4 regions of the Bifidobacterium sp. 2450 genome follow, and region 3 is predicted to be linked to each of the others. Evidence: riboswitches for the same ligand, from Rfam matches in the RefSeq annotation. Region 3 holds a riboswitch; each other region holds the start of a gene.
The links. A riboswitch is a leader RNA that binds a small molecule or an ion and turns the genes downstream of it on or off. The one in region 3 is predicted to bind thiamine pyrophosphate.
Positions count from the first base shown of each region.

Region 1 (4,249 bases), on a different contig from region 3:
TGTACGGCACTTCCAGATCGTAGGAACCGTACTGATAGGTGAACGGTACGGACTTGGTCTTGCGGATGTGCGCCTTGTCGCGCTGCTTGGAACCACGGGCAGCGATGTCCACGCGCTGCTGCTTGGCAAGCTTCTGGGCATCCTTGGCGTCCTTGGCGTTGGTGAACTTCTTCTCAGTGGCCTCGGAACCAGGCTTCGCGGCCCCCTCCTGAGCAGCCTGAGTGTCAGTAACGGGGGTGTGGGTTACGACGCGCGGCGCGTAGCCGTGCTTCTTGTCGCCGCGGACGGCCTTCCAGTCTTCGACCATGGTGCGCGCGGCCTCTTCCGGGTCCTCGGCACCCGCGATGGCGGAGACCGCGAACCAGCCGGCAGCCTTGGTATCGGCGAGCATGGCCATATCGGCTGCGGTCACGCCGCCGCCCACGACCACCGGGAATTCACTGGCAACGCAGATGGTGTTGATCTGGGCGGCGTCCAGCGTCTTGCCGGAGCCGTCGTTGCCGCCCACGGAAGCCTCGGGCTTGGTGGTGGAGACGTGCAGAGGGCCGGCGCCAATGTAGTCGATGCAGCCGTCGGGCAGCTCGTTGATGAGCCGAACGAGGCTTTCGGTCTCAGCCGACAGACCCACGATGGCCTCGTCGCCGAGCAGGGCGCGGGCTTCGCGCGGCTCCATGTCGGTTTGGCCGATGTGCACACCGTCCACCTTGATGCCCTTGCGGCGGGCCTGCCACACCACGTCGGCACGGTCGTCGATCACAAAGGCCACGGAATCGGACTTCTCATTGTCCTCGATGATCTGCGCGATGTCGCGAGCCATGTCGGTCAGCTCAGAGGCATCGGCCTCCTTGGCGCGCAGTTGGATGAAGGTTGCGCCGCCGTGCAGAGCCTGATCCACCACGTCGGTCAGCGGACGGCCTTTGCAGTCCTCCGGCCCCACCACGAAGTACGCGGACAGGTCGAAGCTGTCGCGCATGGAGTCGTATGGGTATTCAATATTCATTATTATTCCTGCTTTTGTTGTTTCTTGTGGAAGTCTTATTGGAAAAAACTGTTATGAGCTCCCTCATCAGAGGGAACTGAAACTACTGCACCAAAATCTCGGATTCCGCCACCTGTCCGGCGGTCACATTCCACAGCGCGTCAAGGAACGCGACTTGGAACGAGCCCGGCCCGTGCGAACTTGTATCGGCCACCTCTCCCGCGCGGTTGTACAGCAGAGACGCGGACAGGGCGGCGGTCAACGGATCGGAGACCGCCAAATACGTGGCAGCCACGCCGCCCAGCGAGCAGCCGGCACCGGTGATCTTGGTCATCATCGCGCTACCGCCCGGCAGCCGGTACACGGTTTCGCCATCGGTCACCAGATCGGCGATGCCGGACACGGCCACGGCGCAGCGGGTGGAAGCGTCATGGGAGGAATGCTTGGCGTGCTGTTCGGTCAGATACTGTGCCAGCGCCACCGCCGCACCGGTTGCGGACTCCACGTCGTCGACGGATTCCACTCCGGCGGGGCGGTGCTCGGAAACGTCCCCCACGGTTTCGGTATTGAGCCCCCACATGTTCGCCAGCGCGATTACCTCGGATGCATTCGCGCGAATCATGGTCGGGGGAGCGGCCTTGAAGGCCTGAAGAATGGCGGTACGGGTGCGGCCGATGCCGGCGGCCACCGGGTCGAGCACCCACGGCTTGTCCAAGTAGTTGAGTCGCTGGGCGATTTCGGGCAGTGCGTCCTTATAGAACGGCAGCAGCGTGCCCACGTTGATGTAGTTCGCGCCCGCGATTTTCGCGGTTTCGATCACGTCGTCCGGCAGGAAACTCATGGCCGCAGTGCCGCCGGCCGCCAGTTGCGCGTTGGCAACCAAATTGATGGTCACAAAATTGGTGAATGACTGGGCCAACGGAGTCGTCTCGCGTACGCGGCGAACGGCATCGGCGATATTGTCACGGATGGGTGAATCGGCTGGAACCGGAGTCCCGGCGGTACAACCGCTGGACACACCGGTAAACGATGATGCACTATTGCTCATTTACTGCTCCCTACGATGGTCTTAACCAACAGGTTCTAAGGGTCAGGCTCAGGCCTTTCTCAACTCGCGAACCACATGCGAGTTCCCCTGCATTACAGTGCCGACGCTATGCGCCAACATGGACATTATCGTGACGGATTTGTTCGATACGTGTCGTCAGGTCTGGCGCGTCCCGTCCATTCGTGATACATAGACGCCTCCGCCGAGCAACATCTCCCGCATTTGTGACGCTGACGCGATGCCAGTGGTACAAATTCGGGAAGGGTAAAACAACAGGAACAATATGGAGGTGTTGCGATAGAGGAATCGCTGCGAACGGCCGCTCGTGAGACGCGGAACATATACCGGATAATGCCGCCTGACCTGTCACCATATACGGCTATCCTGAAGCGGTTGTTATTAGACCCCCAAACCGTTCAAACCAGAAGGTGCATTGTGGCTCAGTCCAAACTCGATGAAGTCGTATCCCTTGCGAAGCGTCGCGGCTTCGTGTTCCCCGCCGGCGAAATTTACGGCGGCACCCGTTCCGCTTGGGATTACGGCCCCCTCGGCGTCGCTCTCAAGGACAATATCAAGCGTGAATGGTGGCGCTCCATGGTCGTCACCCGTCCTGATGTCGTCGGTGTCGACACTTCCATCATTCTGCCGCCCGAAGTGTGGGTGGCGTCCGGCCACGTGAGCGTGTTCAACGATCCGCTCGTCGAGTGTCTCAACTGCCACAAGCGCAACCGCGCCGACAAGCTCGAGGAATCCTACGCCGAGAAGCACGACGACAAGATGCCGGAAAACGGCATGAAGGACATCGTCTGCCCGAACTGCGGCACCCGTGGCCAGTGGACCGAACCGCGCGACTTCAACATGATGCTGCGCACCCACCTCGGCCCGGTCGAGGACGAGAACAGCCTGCACTACCTGCGCCCGGAGACTGCACAGGGCATCTTCGTGGACTTCAAGAACGTGATGACCTCTTCCCGTTCCAGGCCGCCGTTCGGCATCGCCAACATGGGTAAGTCCTTCCGTAACGAGATCACCCCGGGTAACTTCATCTTCCGCACCCGTGAGTTCGAGCAGATGGAGATGGAGTTCTTCGTCACGCCCGGCACCGATGAGGAATGGCACCAGTACTGGATCGACGCCCGCACCCGCTGGTACATCGACCTCGGCGTCAGGCCGGAGAACCTGCGCCACTACGAGCACCCGAAGGAGAAGCTCTCCCACTACTCCAAGCGCACCGTGGACATCGAATACAAGTTCGGCTTCCAGGGTTCCGACTGGGGCGAGCTCGAAGGCATCGCCAACCGTACCGATTACGATTTGAGCGCGCACTCCAAGCACTCCGGCGAAGACCTGAGCTACTTCAACCAGGCCACCGGCGAGAAGTACGTGCCGTACGTCATCGAACCGGCCGCCGGCCTGACCCGCTCCCTGATGTGCTTCCTCGTGGACGCCTACGATGTGGACGAGGCCCCGAACACCAAGGGCGGCGTTGACAAGCGCACCGTGCTGCGTCTCGACCCGCGTCTGGCCCCGGTCAAGGCCGCCGTGCTGCCGCTGAGCAAGAAGCCCGAACTGCAGACCGTGGCCCAGAACCTGGCCGACGACCTGCGCTTCAACGAGTGGATGATCGACTACGACGAGTCCGGTGCCATCGGTCGTCGTTACCGTCGTCAGGACGAGATCGGCACCCCGCTGTGCATCACCGTGGACTTCGACACCCTCGAGGACCACGCCGTGACCATCCGTGAGCGTGACACCATGGCCCAGGAGCGCGTCGCTCTTGACAAGGTGGCCGATTACGTGGCCGCCCGTATCGGCGAGAAGCGCACCCGCGTGCCCCTGAAGCCTGTGGAAATGGGCGGTGAGCCTTGGCCTGAGTCCGGCGTTCGGGAAGCCGGCGGCCTGTACTAAGCCGGAGTCGCACAACTTGGGCTCCCCTCTGTGGGCTGAGCCGTAAGGAAAACATCCCAGTGGGCTGTTTGTAGGCGAAGTGGCGGCGATAGACGCCGGGGCTCCTCTCTCAGGGGAGCCCCTACTTATTTTCTTAGGAATCACATGGCACAATCCGAATCCGAAACAGTGCTCACCGAGCATCACGAGACCGACAACCTCGACCCACGTACGGACGCGCCGGCGCGCCCCGGGACCCCGGTGCATATCGCCCCGGTCCAACTCGGCAACATCACCGTGCCGACCCCGGTGGTGCTCTCGCCGATGGCGGGAGT
Region 1 covers NZ_JBHEEA010000002.1:101,551-105,799, forward strand. The annotation lists gene thiC (phosphomethylpyrimidine synthase ThiC) at 1-1,000, opposite strand, end outside; gene ACEUKI_RS01020 (hydroxyethylthiazole kinase) at 1,083-2,027, opposite strand; TPP riboswitch at 2,018-2,126, opposite strand; gene ACEUKI_RS01025 (glycine--tRNA ligase) at 2,463-3,935, shown strand; gene dusB (tRNA dihydrouridine synthase DusB) at 4,080-4,249, shown strand, end outside.
Region 1: it holds a riboswitch for thiamine pyrophosphate, as region 3 does, so the genes downstream of both, ACEUKI_RS01020 (hydroxyethylthiazole kinase) here and tenA (thiaminase II) in region 3, are expected to answer to the same signal.

Region 2 (4,249 bases), on a different contig from region 3:
CAATCCGGCCAATCCGCCGTATACGAATCGCGGTGAGAAGTGCAGAATCTCAACCAGACCGTCCGCCAAATCAGTGGGATCGAGGCCCAAGGCCAGAATCACGCCGGGTACGGCAATGGCCGCCACCCTGATAGCCGTGGCGATGGCCAGATTGATGGATCCCTCGCTGATCACAATCCAGCCACCCTGCCACAGGATCTCGCCCGAGGTGCGGCCGTAGAGGAACACGGAGATAAAACTGCCGGCGGCGGCGATCCATACCGGCCAGGTCTTACGGCATACGGTCCACGGAGCCACGCCACCAATCCACAGCAGCACGAATTCGATGCCGAGCGCCGTGGATGCGGATACCACATCCAGACTGATGAACATCGGAATGCACAGCAGCAACGCACCGATGATGCGACTGACCGCGTTGATGCGCGCGATGAACCATGAGGGCGATGAGGCTTTGACCGGCTCCACGCGCGTTTCCTGTGGGCTGACGGTTACCACGTCACTCATGCCTTCGCCTCCTCGAACATCACGCGTCGCGCGTCCAGCGCATCCACCAGCGCCTCATCGTGCGTCACCATGATCACGCACGAGCCTTGATCACGGATGGCGGCGATCAGCTTGACCATTTCATTCCACGTACTGAAATCCTGTCCGAATGTCGGTTCGTCCATCACCAACACTTTGGGTGCGGCGGCCAGCATGGAAGCCACGGATAGTCGCCGCTTCTCCCCGCCAGACAAGGTGTACGGGTTGGCTTTGGCGAAGCGCGTGAGATTCATCTGCTCAAGCATGCGGTCGGCGGTCTGATAAGCCTCGTCTTGGCTCTGCCCCATCGACTTGGGGCCGATGGCGACTTCGTCACGCACGAAATTGGCAGCGAACTGGTGTTCGGGCTCCTGGAACACCATGCCGATACGGCCCAGCAGTTCCTTGCTTTTCCAGTCGATCGGCTCACGCCCGGCATGCGCGGGCTTGAGGTTGTCGGCGATGAGCACCTTGCCGGCGATAGGCTTGAGTAGCCCGGCCAAAGTCAGGGCCAAGGTCGATTTGCCCGCGCCGTTCGGACCCATCAGAGCCGTTACTTCGCCGGGATAAAAATCCAGATTGATACCAACGCCAAGAGCGATCCCACGGCCAAAGCTTAAGTTCTCGGTGCTGAGCACCGGCGCATCGTGCGCAGGCTCCTGCTCCGGTGAGTAATCGGGAATCACACGGCCCGGCACCCACGCGCCACCGGCGGCCAACACGTCGCCCATCTCGGCGAACACCTCGTCCGGCTTGCCGTCGGCGATGACCGCACCCGTGGGCGAACTTGCATCGGGTCGGCCGAGCACAATCACGCGATCGACCAGATCGAGCCATACATCGATATGGTGTTCGACCACAACCATGGTCTGTCCGGTGGCCTCGATGACCTTTTTGACCGCGTCATGCACTTCGACCACGCCTTCGGGGTCGAGGTTGGCGGTCGGTTCGTCCAACAACAGCAGACCGGGCTTCATAGCCAGCACGCCGGCCAACGCGAGACGTTGGCGCTGACCGCCGGACAGATGGCGGGTGGACCGATCCAGTTCGAGTCCGCCGAGTCCCACCATATCCAATGATTCGCGCACTCGCTGCCAAATCTCCTCGCGCGGCACGTTGAGGTTTTCGCAGCCGAAGGACGCGTCATCGCCTAGTCGTTCAAGAATGATCTGCGAGTCCGGGTCCTGAAGCACCAGTCCCACGCGGCCTCGCGCCTCGCGCGCATCGACGCCAGCGATGGTGAGCGAGCCCTCCTGCTCGCCTTCCTCATCGCCGCCAAGTACGCCTGCGAGACCGGCCATCATCGTGCTTTTGCCCGCGCCCGAAGCACCGAGCAGCAACACACGTTCACCTGGCCGGATGGTGAAATCGACGGCACGCAACGCGAAGTCCTTACGCGTGGCGTGCCGCCATCCCCAGCCGCTGGCCTCTACCGCAGCCGGATTAATCTGCATCAGACGCGCGCCTTGCCGCGGCCGGATTCAAAGCGCTCCAGAGCACCGGTGGCGGCGAGCGCACGAGACAAGTACCAGACCACCACGCCGGCGATCACGACGCCGGAGATGATGGAGCCCACCAGATACCAAGTGACGCGCAGGCCGTTCCAGCCCGGGTTGGTGGCCCAGTAGTAGGCCCAGCAGCCCACGCCGGCGAGCGCACCGGACAGGATGGTGGTGCCGATGTTCCACTTCTTCCAAGCGAAGACGGCGAAGGCAATTTCGGCACCCAGACCCTGGATGATGCCGACGGTCAGCGAGCCGCCGACGCCCCACTGGTTGCCCAGCGTAAGCTCGAGGAAGGCGGCGAGGGTTTCGGCAAACAGTGCGGCACCGGGCTTGCGCACAATGATTGCGGCGAGCGGGCCGGCGAACAGCCAGAATCCGTTGAGCAGACCCTCGAAACCGGGGGTCACGCCCTCGAACAGGGCCAGCGGGGCGGAGCAGACAATGTCCCAGCCCCAGAAAATGACGCCGGATGCGACGGCGATGATTGCGGCGACGACGATATCGACGACGCGCCACTTGCAATTGGCTTTGGCCACAGCTTCAGTCATGAATGTGCCTTTCTTCTGCTCGCACGCAGGCCGAACATACACGGATATATGTACGCACATAATGCACATGTTCGTGTCCACGCGCGGGTTGGTTCAGGCACGGGTGGGTAAGAGCGACATTTCCGTGCGCCGGCATTATCCGGTCACGTTCCATCGGTCGAGACTATGAGTCTCCTCTCAGCCGCCCAACGGCAGCTCCCGTGTCAACTCCCGACTATAAAGCAAGCCGCCGTCAAAGGCAATAGCCACATCTGTGACCTACCTGACGGCGGCTCGCTACCATTACCGATACGGTTCGGCTACTTGCCGAGCTTGTCCAGCAGCAAAGCCTCGGTGATCACGTTGTTCTTGAGGCCGGGCAGGGAGATGGACTCATTGGGGCTGTGGGCGTTGGCCTTCGGGTCTTCAGGACCGGTGACCAGCACCTGAGCGTTGGGGAAAATGCGCTGCAGTTCGGGGATGAACGGAATGGAGCCGCCTTCGCCCTTGTTGATGGGCTCAACGCCGAAGGCCTCGGTCATGGCTTCCAGCGCGTCTTTGGTGGCCACGGCGGTCGGGTCCATGGCCCAGCCCATGCCGTTTTCGCCGCGCTCGACAGTGACCTTGGCACCGAACGGCGCGTGGGATTCGAGGAATGCAGCCAGTGCTTCCTGCGCTTCTTCAGGGCGCTGGGTGGGCGCGGTGCGCAGCGACAGACGGAAGCGGGTCTCCGGGGCGATCACGTTGAAGGATCCCTCGACCGGGTGGGCGTCGAAACCGATCACGGTCACGGACGGCTTGGTCCACAGGCGTGAGGCCAGCGAACCGGTGCCGGCGAACTCGTAACCGGCCACCACGCCAGAATCCTCGCGCACGGTGGTTTCGTCAAGGTCGTGCTGCAAACCGCCGATCGGCTCTTCCGCGGCCACGCCGGGTACGGCCAGATCGCCGTTCTCGTCATACATGGAAGCGATGAGCATGGCGGCCAACGTATTGGAGTCGAGAATCGGGCCGCCGTACTGGCCGGAGTGCACCGGATGCTCAAGGCCCTGCACGGTCACGTCCGCACAGGTGTTGCCGCGCAGCGAGGTGGTCAAAGAAGGAATGTCCGCCGACCAGTTGCCGGAATCGGCCACGATAATCACGTCAGCGGCGAATTCGTCGCGGTGAGCCTCGATGAAGGGAATGAAGCTTGGCGAGCCCATCTCCTCTTCGCCTTCGATGAACACTTTGATATTGACGTTGAGGTCGTCGCCCAATGCCTTCAGTGCACCGGAGTGGATGGCGATGCCGCCGCCGTCATCGGCGGAGCCACGGCCGTAAAGGCGGCCGTCGATTTCGGTGGCCACGAACGGGTCGGTGTTCCACTCGGTCGGGTCCGGAACAGGCTGCACGTCGTGATGGGCGTAGAGCAGCACGGTGGGGGCGTCCGGAGAAACGATATGCGAACCGATGACCTCCCATGCGCCCGGAGTGCCGTCGGCATTGGAAGCCTGGACCACCTTGGTATCCACACCCACGAGGCGCAGTTCGTCTGCCACGAATTCAGCGGAGCGCCTCATATGTTCGGCGGTGATGCCCTTGGCGGAGATCGACTGCAGCGCGACCTTTTCGGCCAGCACCTTGACGATGCGATTCCAATCGGTTTCGACGCGCGAACGAATCTCGTCAGCGGCGAGCGTTGTCATGATGGTC
Region 2 covers NZ_JBHEEA010000003.1:217,253-221,501, forward strand. The annotation lists gene ACEUKI_RS02075 (energy-coupling factor transporter transmembrane protein EcfT) at 1-504, opposite strand, end outside; gene ACEUKI_RS02080 (ABC transporter ATP-binding protein) at 501-1,976, opposite strand; gene ACEUKI_RS02085 (ECF transporter S component) at 1,976-2,575, opposite strand; TPP riboswitch at 2,680-2,784, opposite strand; gene ACEUKI_RS02090 (dipeptidase) at 2,875-4,242, opposite strand.
Region 2: it holds a riboswitch for thiamine pyrophosphate, as region 3 does, so the genes downstream of both, ACEUKI_RS02085 (ECF transporter S component) here and tenA (thiaminase II) in region 3, are expected to answer to the same signal.

Region 3 (4,249 bases):
AAATCGAAAATCACGTCGAAGACCTGCTGGCTCCAGAAATCGTACTCATGTTCGGCGCCGTCGACTAGCACCAGCTGCGCGTCCACGCCGTGCTTGACCAGCCGGTCGCGCATCTTGACGGATTGATGGTAGGGGACCACGGTGTCGGCGGTACCGTGCAACAGGAGCATCGGCGGATACTGTTGGTCATCCCGCACCTGCAGGTAGGGGCTCATGTCAGCCGCGCGCTGACGGACCTCGGCATTGATGCCGGTCTCATGGGTCGCGCCCACCACGGCCGCGAACGGGCCGAAATAATACAGCCGGAATGGATTGGTCTCATCGTCGAATGCGTCGACAGCTTCAAGCATGTCGGTGGGCGGGAAGCAGCTGACCACGTACTTCACCGCATCGCTTTCATCGGCATTGGTGCCGTCCTCATACCGCGGATCGTCGGCGGTCAACCCCACCAGCAGCGACGTGTTGCCGCCGGACGACGTGCCCCAGATGCCGAGACGGTCGGGGTCCGCGTGCCATTGACGTGCGTTTGCCCTGAGATAGCGGATGGCTGCTTTGACGTCCTCGAGATATGCGGGGAACATGTCGTGGGGATCGCTCGAGGCATCGCGATGATTCACCGTAGCCACCACAAAGCCTTCGCGGGCCAAAGCCGAGAGCTGCGGGATCTCGTAGTCGCGATGCGGCGTGGTCCAGGCGCTGCCTTGCACGAATACCACGGTGGGGTAGCGGCGGTCATCGTCATCGCCGGTGGATTGCGGGGCGATGATATCCATTACCAGATCATCGGCCCCGGTCTTGTACGCCACGTTGCGGGTCAGCGAGGCCAGCCCGGCAAGCGTGGGATTAGATGGAATATGGATGGCGCCGTCCGAACCAGTGACGTTTTCGGCGGCTTTGGATGAGTCGATGGTTTGCATGGAATCCCCCTGGTTCTGTTGCAATACAGGACATCATACAGATGATACGAGGCCGATCGCTGATGATCGCGCGACTACCGATACAACGCCAGAAACACGGAACAATCGGAGTCTCCTACGCCCTGCTCGGACTGTCCGCCTGAATGATTGCGATTGCTGGTGGCGAGAAACGCGTGTATCTCATCCCTAGCTACCGCGAGCGCTGCATCCCGCGGATAGCCGTAAATCCCGGCGGAAATCAGCGGGAATGCGATGCTTCCGCAGCCGAGCGACACAGCAAGCTCCATCGAATTGCGATAACAGGCGCGCAGCAGTTGTTCCTCACCGGCATCACCGCCCTGCCAAATCGGGCCGGCGGTGTGAATCACGTATCGGGCGGACAATGCGAAGCCTGGTGTCGCTACGGCGCAACCGGTGAGAATAGGGGAAAGTCGGTCACAGGCCTCCTGCATATCCCGAGCTCCCGCCGCACGGAAAATCGCGCCGCACACGCCGCCGCCCATCAACAACCGCGTGTTCGCCGCGTTAACAATCGCATCCACCTGCATGGTGGTGATGTCCTGATGCACAATTCGCAGTGGCATGACTGCTATCCCTTTATTCTTTAGAACGACGGCATATCAAGCGACGGTGCTTGTGACCTGTCGGGCTAGCCGATGCGCTGCCATCGTCATGTTCACGGAACCAATCGATAACCTGCGCCTCGCTCACCGGCATCAAGCCCCATGCATCCAATCCGACGTTCAGAGCCTCCGGACGGGCCCCATCGGGCGAAAGCTGATGCGTGTGACCATACAGCAGCTTGCGACCGTCAAACGGCAGGGCCTTACCGCTGAACTTTGCCACATCGTCGGGCCAGCTGTACGACAAATCCTCCCGATATGGGAAGTGGGACAGATTCACTATGCCAAGTCCTTCGATTTCGACCGTATCGTTCGGCTCAAGGCTCTCGAACAGGTTGAGTGTGGGCCGATCTTCAAGCCACCAACCATCGTGATTGCCGATCACACCATGCAAATGCTTGCAATTGAGCGCGCGTAGACAGTTCTTCAAATGCGTCAGTGACGTGCGAAAACCGATGTCGCCCAGAATCCACAACTCATCGTCCGGCCCGACCATCGCATTGATATTGTCCACGATCGCTTTGTCGTGAGCATCCGTATCGGCTGCCGTACGGAACGTCGGCCCCGAGTCCAGCGTCGTCTCCTTGGCCCAATCCTCAGCGGCTTTGCGCCCATGCGCGCGCAGTATTTCCTCATAGCTTGAGCGCGTTGGGTCGAATGTCGTAAAACCTCGTAACACGGTGACCAGCGGATGCCCGAAATGCGTATCGGTGGTGAAATACTTCATTGACGGTCCTCCTGCGGTGCTGTCCTTGCCGCAACCGGTGCAAGGACATTACGAATGACTCCATCCTAAGTCCATAAGCGCCATGTGAGGAGTCGCAAGGATGGCCATCAGCCCGTGTCTGTTCGTGTTGCCATAATAAGGCGCATTGCAGGGGAACCCATGAACCAAGCCGATACCAACCGAGCCGGTACGGTGCCATTCGCGCCGAGACCGAATCAATCGCCGGCATGCGGGTTGAGAAAGGCATAAGGCCTGACCCTTGGAACCTGTTGGTCAACACCATCGGAGGGAGCAAATGATGACTTTTGACGCCGCTGCATTCGGCCCGATTACCTTGGACCATCTGCCGCCGTTCGCGCAACGACTGCGCGAGGCCGCCAACTTGGTCTGGGAGGAGGGATACCGGCAGCCGTTCCTGCGCGAGCTGGGCAACGGGACGCTCGATCGCGAGCGCTTCGCATTCTATCTGCTGCAGGACTACCGTTACCTAAACGACTACGCCAAGGTTCACGCTCTGGCCCTCACCAAAACCCAGGATCCCGAAGTCATGCGGTTCATGGCCGACGTGCAGAACGGTATCTTCAATGTGGAGTCCGCGATGCACCGCAAATACATGGCAAGCTACGGCATCAGCGAGCAGGAAATGAACTCGGTTCGTCAGTCCGCGTTCGCCCGCGCCTACACGTCGAACATCCTTTCGATCGCATATGGCAATCCTTTAGTCGATGTTCTCGTGGCCGTGCTGCCCTGCGCATGGGTGTACGCCGACTATGGGCAGCGTCTCGCCGCCGAATTCACGGACACGCTTGATTCCAACCCGTACAAGAGCTGGGTGGACATGTACAAAACCGAGGAGTTCTGGAGCAGCTCCGCATGGCTGATCGAACATATCGAGCAGCTGACCGAACACCTGAGCGCAGAACGCAAGGACGAACTCGTGGACATCTTCGTGACCGGCGTGCAGAACGAATACATGTTCTGGTCGAGTGCCTACGACATGCAGTACACGTGGAAACCCGAATGGGACGTGTGAGGCGCACGATGGATGAGCGGTGGGCGCGTGCTTTGCGCGCCAAGGGCATTGATATTGACGGGGCTGACGGTGCTGGTGGGAAACGGGCACACGACGGCAAACGGCATACCAACATCACGGGTACTGGTCGACGCTCCGAGTCCCAGCCGGCTGCCGGGCACTGCGGTCGATCCAATACCAGTACGAATCTGCCGGGACTGAAGGTGACGGCACACGCCACGCCATTCAAGGCCACCGGTCATAAGGGCGGCATCAGCCGGCAGGGGAATTGAGCTGATCGCAGAACCATCGCGCGATGAATGGGCGTGGCCAACGCCATTCCCCATTGTTGAGCCGCTTCTACTTGGACCGGTACCTCTTTGAACGGAGATATTCCATATTGGAGCTATTCCGGCATCATATGGCACGTAGGAAATCCCGGATATCGGCGATTTCCTCATCACAGATGGCATGGGCCATGCCGGAATACTCGCGATAGGTCAGATGCCCGGCCCGTTCAAGGACCTGATGGGCCGTTTGCTGGTCGGGCAGCGGAATCGTGCGGTCCTGCGCGCCGTACGCCAGGAAGAATCGGGTAAGGGAGTCAAGCGCCGCCTGTTCCTCGCCCATGAACGAAGGACTGAGCAGGATCGCGGCATCGAACAACGTCGGATGCGCCTTGACCAGACGATACGACAGATAACCGCCTTGGGAGAAACCGATCAATATCTTCCTGCGATGGGCGAGTGCCGAGGCGTCCAGCAGTGAAGTCACCGCATCCCCGACCGCCGCGCATTCGCGTTGGCGCTCGTCCACGCCGCAGCCGTCGGGATACCAGTAATTGCCGCCCATATAGGGCCGCGCGTAGGTGGCACGGAACGAGATATAGCTGGGTGCGGCGGCAATTGCGGCCGGGGCCGCATCGGCTCGCGTCGGCGCATATACGGCGTCGAGAATCCGCACCATCTCG
Region 3 covers NZ_JBHEEA010000006.1:181,465-185,713, reverse strand. The annotation lists gene ACEUKI_RS05230 (alpha/beta hydrolase) at 1-917, opposite strand, end outside; gene ACEUKI_RS05225 (macro domain-containing protein) at 992-1,501, opposite strand; partial or broken gene ACEUKI_RS05220 (phosphoesterase) at 1,522-2,267, opposite strand; TPP riboswitch at 2,407-2,575, shown strand; gene tenA (thiaminase II) at 2,566-3,300, shown strand; gene ACEUKI_RS05210 (hypothetical protein) at 3,288-3,572, shown strand; gene ACEUKI_RS05205 (alpha/beta hydrolase) at 3,697-4,249, opposite strand, start outside.

Region 4 (4,249 bases), on a different contig from region 3:
CGTCTGGTCCGTCGCCGGAATTGGCCCGACTGTCCAGGTCCACGCAGTTCGACTGGCGCTTGGTCGACGACGACATCGCCGGTTCCCGCGCCCACGCCCGTGCTCTCGGCCGTGCGGGACTTCTGACCGCCGACGAGCTGCAGCGCATGGAGGATGCGCTCGACACGCTCCAGCGCCACGTTGACGATGGCTCCTTCGCCCCCATCGAAGACGATGAGGACGAGGCCACCGCCCTCGAACGCGGTCTGATTGACATTGCCGGCGATGAACTCGGCGGCAAGCTCAGGGCCGGCCGTTCCCGCAACGACCAGATCGCCTGCCTGATTCGCATGTGGTTGCGCCGCCACTCCCGTGTGATCGCCGGACTCCTGCTTGACCTCGTCAACGCCCTGATCGAGCAGAGCGAAAAGGCCGGCCGCACCGTGATGCCGGGCCGCACCCACATGCAGCACGCCCAGCCCGTGCTGCTCGCGCACCAGCTCATGGCCCACGCTTGGCCGCTGATTCGCGACGTGCAGCGACTGATCGACTGGGACAAGCGCATCAACGCCTCTCCGTACGGCTCCGGCGCGCTGGCCGGCAACACGCTCGGCCTCGACCCGGAGGCCGTGGCGCGTGAGCTCGGCTTCTCCCGCGTGACCGACAACTCCATCGATGGCACCGCCGCACGTGATCTCGTGGCCGAATTCGCGTTCGTGGCCGCCATGACCGGCGTGGACATCTCCCGCCTGTCCGAGGAGATCATCATCTGGAACACCCAGGAGTTCGCCTTCGTCAAGCTCGACGACGGCTATTCCACCGGCTCCTCCATCATGCCGCAGAAGAAGAACCCGGATATCGCCGAGCTCGCCCGCGGCAAGTCCGGCCGACTCATCGGCGATCTGACCGGTCTGCTGGCCACCCTGAAGGGCCTGCCCACCGCCTACGCTCGCGATCTGCAGGAAGACAAGGAGGCCGTGTTCGACCAGGTCGATACGCTCGAAGTGCTGCTGCCCGCCTTCACCGGCATGGTCAGGACCATGCACTTCGACGGCGACCGCCTGGAAGAGGAAGCTCCGACCGGCTTCGCGCTGGCCACCGACATCGCCGAATGGCTCGTCAAGAACGGTGTGCCGTTCCGCCACGCGCACGAGCTCTCTGGTGCCTGCGTCAAGCTCGCCGAAGGCCGCGGCCAGGAACTGTGGGATCTGACCGACAATGACTTCATCGAGACCTTCGCCGCGTTCCTGCCGGCCGACAAGGCTCCGGGAGTACGCGAAGTGCTCTCCAGCCACGGTTCGGTCGACTCCCGCAACGGCAAGGGCGGCACCGCTTACGGTCGCGTGCGCGAGCAGATCGCCGACGCCAAGGCCGAGGCCGAAGAACTCAAGCTCTTCCCCGCATCCACGTCGGATGGCTCCGCCTACAAAGCCCCCGGCACGTTCTAGTCCCAATGAAGCTCCCTCGTCAGAGGGAGCTTCATTTTGCTGTTGTCACTGCAACGGCATACACTGAGAAATCGTAACGAACGGGAGCCGTGAGGCTGAGAGGAAGTCGCCAGACTTCGACCGGGGAACTTGACGCGGGTCATGCCGCCGTAAGGAATCGTTGTCGCAGATTTGCCGGGTTCTCCGATACAGCTTTCATTCCGTTTGCATAATTCAGCCGTGAGACGGTCGTGATGGAGCCAATACATCACAGCGGTCGAACGGTCGCATGATTGGGTTCATGAATGGGCGCACCACTTAAGGTACGGTTCGTTTCGTGCGCCCTTTTTTACTATCTGAAAGGATATTATGCAGGTCAACGGAGAGCAGGTCACGCTCGAGACGCCGGTCAGCGTCGCCGATTATCTCGAAGCGCACGGATTCCGCGCCGAGCGTGTGGCCATCGAACTCAATGGTGAGATTATCCCGCGCGATAAGCGTGCCGACGCCATGCTCGACGACCAGTGCGTCATGGAAATTGTGCAGTTTGTACAGGGTGGATGAAAGGAAAAGCTATGAGCAATATTAATCCGGTTACTGAAGCATCTGTTGAGGCGACTCCGCTGCCGCCGCAGCCCGCCGTCACCAATCCGGTCGGCACCGCCGCGCCGATTCTCCCGGTGGAAGACAAGCCGCTGAACCTGGGCGGTCACGAGTTCCAGTCGCGATTCATTTTGGGCTCCGGCCGCTACGACCTGAACCTCATCAAGGCCACGGTCGAACATGCAGGCACGCAAATCGTCACCATGGCACTGCGCCGCGCGCAGACCACCGAGAACAGCGTGCTCGACTACATTCCCGAAGGCATTACGCTGCTGCCCAACACCTCCGGTGCGCGCAACGCCGAGGAAGCCGTGCGTATCGCCCGACTGGCACGCGAAGTGTGCCACACCGACTTCGTCAAGGTCGAAATCGAACACGAGACCAAGTACCTCTTGCCGGACAACGCCGAAACCATCCGAGCCACCGAAATGTTGGCCAAGGAAGGCTTCGTGGTCATGCCCTACATGTTCCCGGACCCGATTGCGGCCCGTCAGCTGGAGGAGGCCGGTGCCGCTGCCGTTATGCCGCTCGGTTCGTTGATCGGCTCCAATATGGGCCTGCGCATGCGTGACTTCATCGAAATCATCATCGCCAATGCGCATGTGCCGGTCATCATCGACGCTGGTATCGGACGCCCGAGCCAGGCCTGCGATGCGATGGAGATGGGTGCGGATGCGGTGATGGCGTACACGGCCGTTGCCTCTGCTGGCAATATCCCGCTGATGGCTGAGGCGTTCAAGCACGCCATCGATGCTGGTCGTGCGGCGTATTTGTCTGGCCTTGGCAAGGTGACCGAGGGGCAGGCTGTGCCGTCCAGCCCGACTACGGGGTATTTGCACTGAGGACATTTCAAGAACGGGACTACCCCCTCAGTCGCCTCCGGCGACAGCTCCCCTGGCAAGGGGAGCTGGGTTGTGATACATGAGGAACATGGAATATGGCATTAACGGATGAACAACTTGAACGGTATGCTCGGCACTTGATTTTGAAGGGCGTGGGGGTCAAAGGGCAAAAGCGGTTGCTGGTCTCCAGCGTGCTCATCATCGGAGCGGGAGGGCTTGGTTCTCCGGCCGCCCTGTATCTGGCGGCGGCTGGCGTCGGCCATATCGGACTGGTGGACGGCGATGTGGTGGATATGAGCAATCTGCAACGCCAAATCATCCATACCACTGCACGTGTCGGAGCGCCCAAAGTGGAATCCGCGGCCACAGCCATCCGCGCGCTCAACCCGGATGTGACGGTTGATACCTACTACGAGCTCGTCGACGCGAGCAACATCGCCGGCCTCATCGAACCGTACGATCTGGTGATCGATGCCACCGACAACTTCGCCGCAAAATTCCTCATCAATGACGCCTGCGTGCTGGCCGGCAAGCCGTATATCCATGCCGGTGTGGTCGGATTCGCCGGTCAGGTGATGACCGTCATTCCCGGCGGAGGCCCCTGCTACCGCTGCATCTTCCGCGACATGCCCGCCGCCGGTGAGATTCCGACCTGCAAGGAAGCCGGCGTACTGGGCGCGGTGGTCGGCGTGATCGGCAGTCTGGAGGCGACTGAGGCCGTCAAGCTGATTGCCGGCGTGGGGGAGCCGCTCGTGGCTCGCATGCTCACTGTGGATGCCCTGACCATGAATATTCGACGGGTCCCACTGCCAAAGCATGTGCCGGATTGCCCGGTGTGCGGTGAGCAGCCGACCATTACTGCTATTGATCCGGCCAACTATATTCAGCCGGCCTGCGCGATTTAGAGCTATGTGGCGTCCCTCCTTGAGGGGAGCCAAGATCAGAACGAGAGGGGAAGAACATGCCTATTGCTTTGCATAATGCGGTCGATGACGATGAGAGCAGTGAAGCATCGTACCGCCGCATCACGCCGGCGGAATTTGCCAAGCTCGACCCGAATACGGTCACGCTGCTCGACTTGAGGGAACCAGCCGACTTCGCCGCCCACCCGGTCGAAGACGCCACCAATGCACCACTCGACCCTCTGGCCCATGTGCTCAAAACCGTGCCCACAAATCGAACTGTCGTAGTCTATTGTGCTCAAGGATGGTGGAGCGAGGAAGTAGCTGAAATCCTTGCCGATCGCGGTTACGATGTAGCAAGCCTCGATGGCGGTTTTCAGGGTTATCTCGACTATCTTGAAACCCACCACGATTAACGGTTCCCGTTGTCGTTCTTTTGGATGAGTGTGCACGGACATACGTGTGCCCTACAATCGGTCACGGTATTACTCGATGG
Region 4 covers NZ_JBHEEA010000003.1:199,227-203,475, reverse strand. The annotation lists gene argH (argininosuccinate lyase) at 1-1,427, shown strand, start outside; TPP riboswitch at 1,498-1,601, shown strand; gene thiS (sulfur carrier protein ThiS) at 1,776-1,970, shown strand; gene ACEUKI_RS02000 (thiazole synthase) at 1,982-2,851, shown strand; gene thiF (thiazole biosynthesis adenylyltransferase ThiF) at 2,947-3,756, shown strand; gene ACEUKI_RS01990 (rhodanese-like domain-containing protein) at 3,813-4,169, shown strand.
Region 4: it holds a riboswitch for thiamine pyrophosphate, as region 3 does, so the genes downstream of both, thiS (sulfur carrier protein ThiS) here and tenA (thiaminase II) in region 3, are expected to answer to the same signal.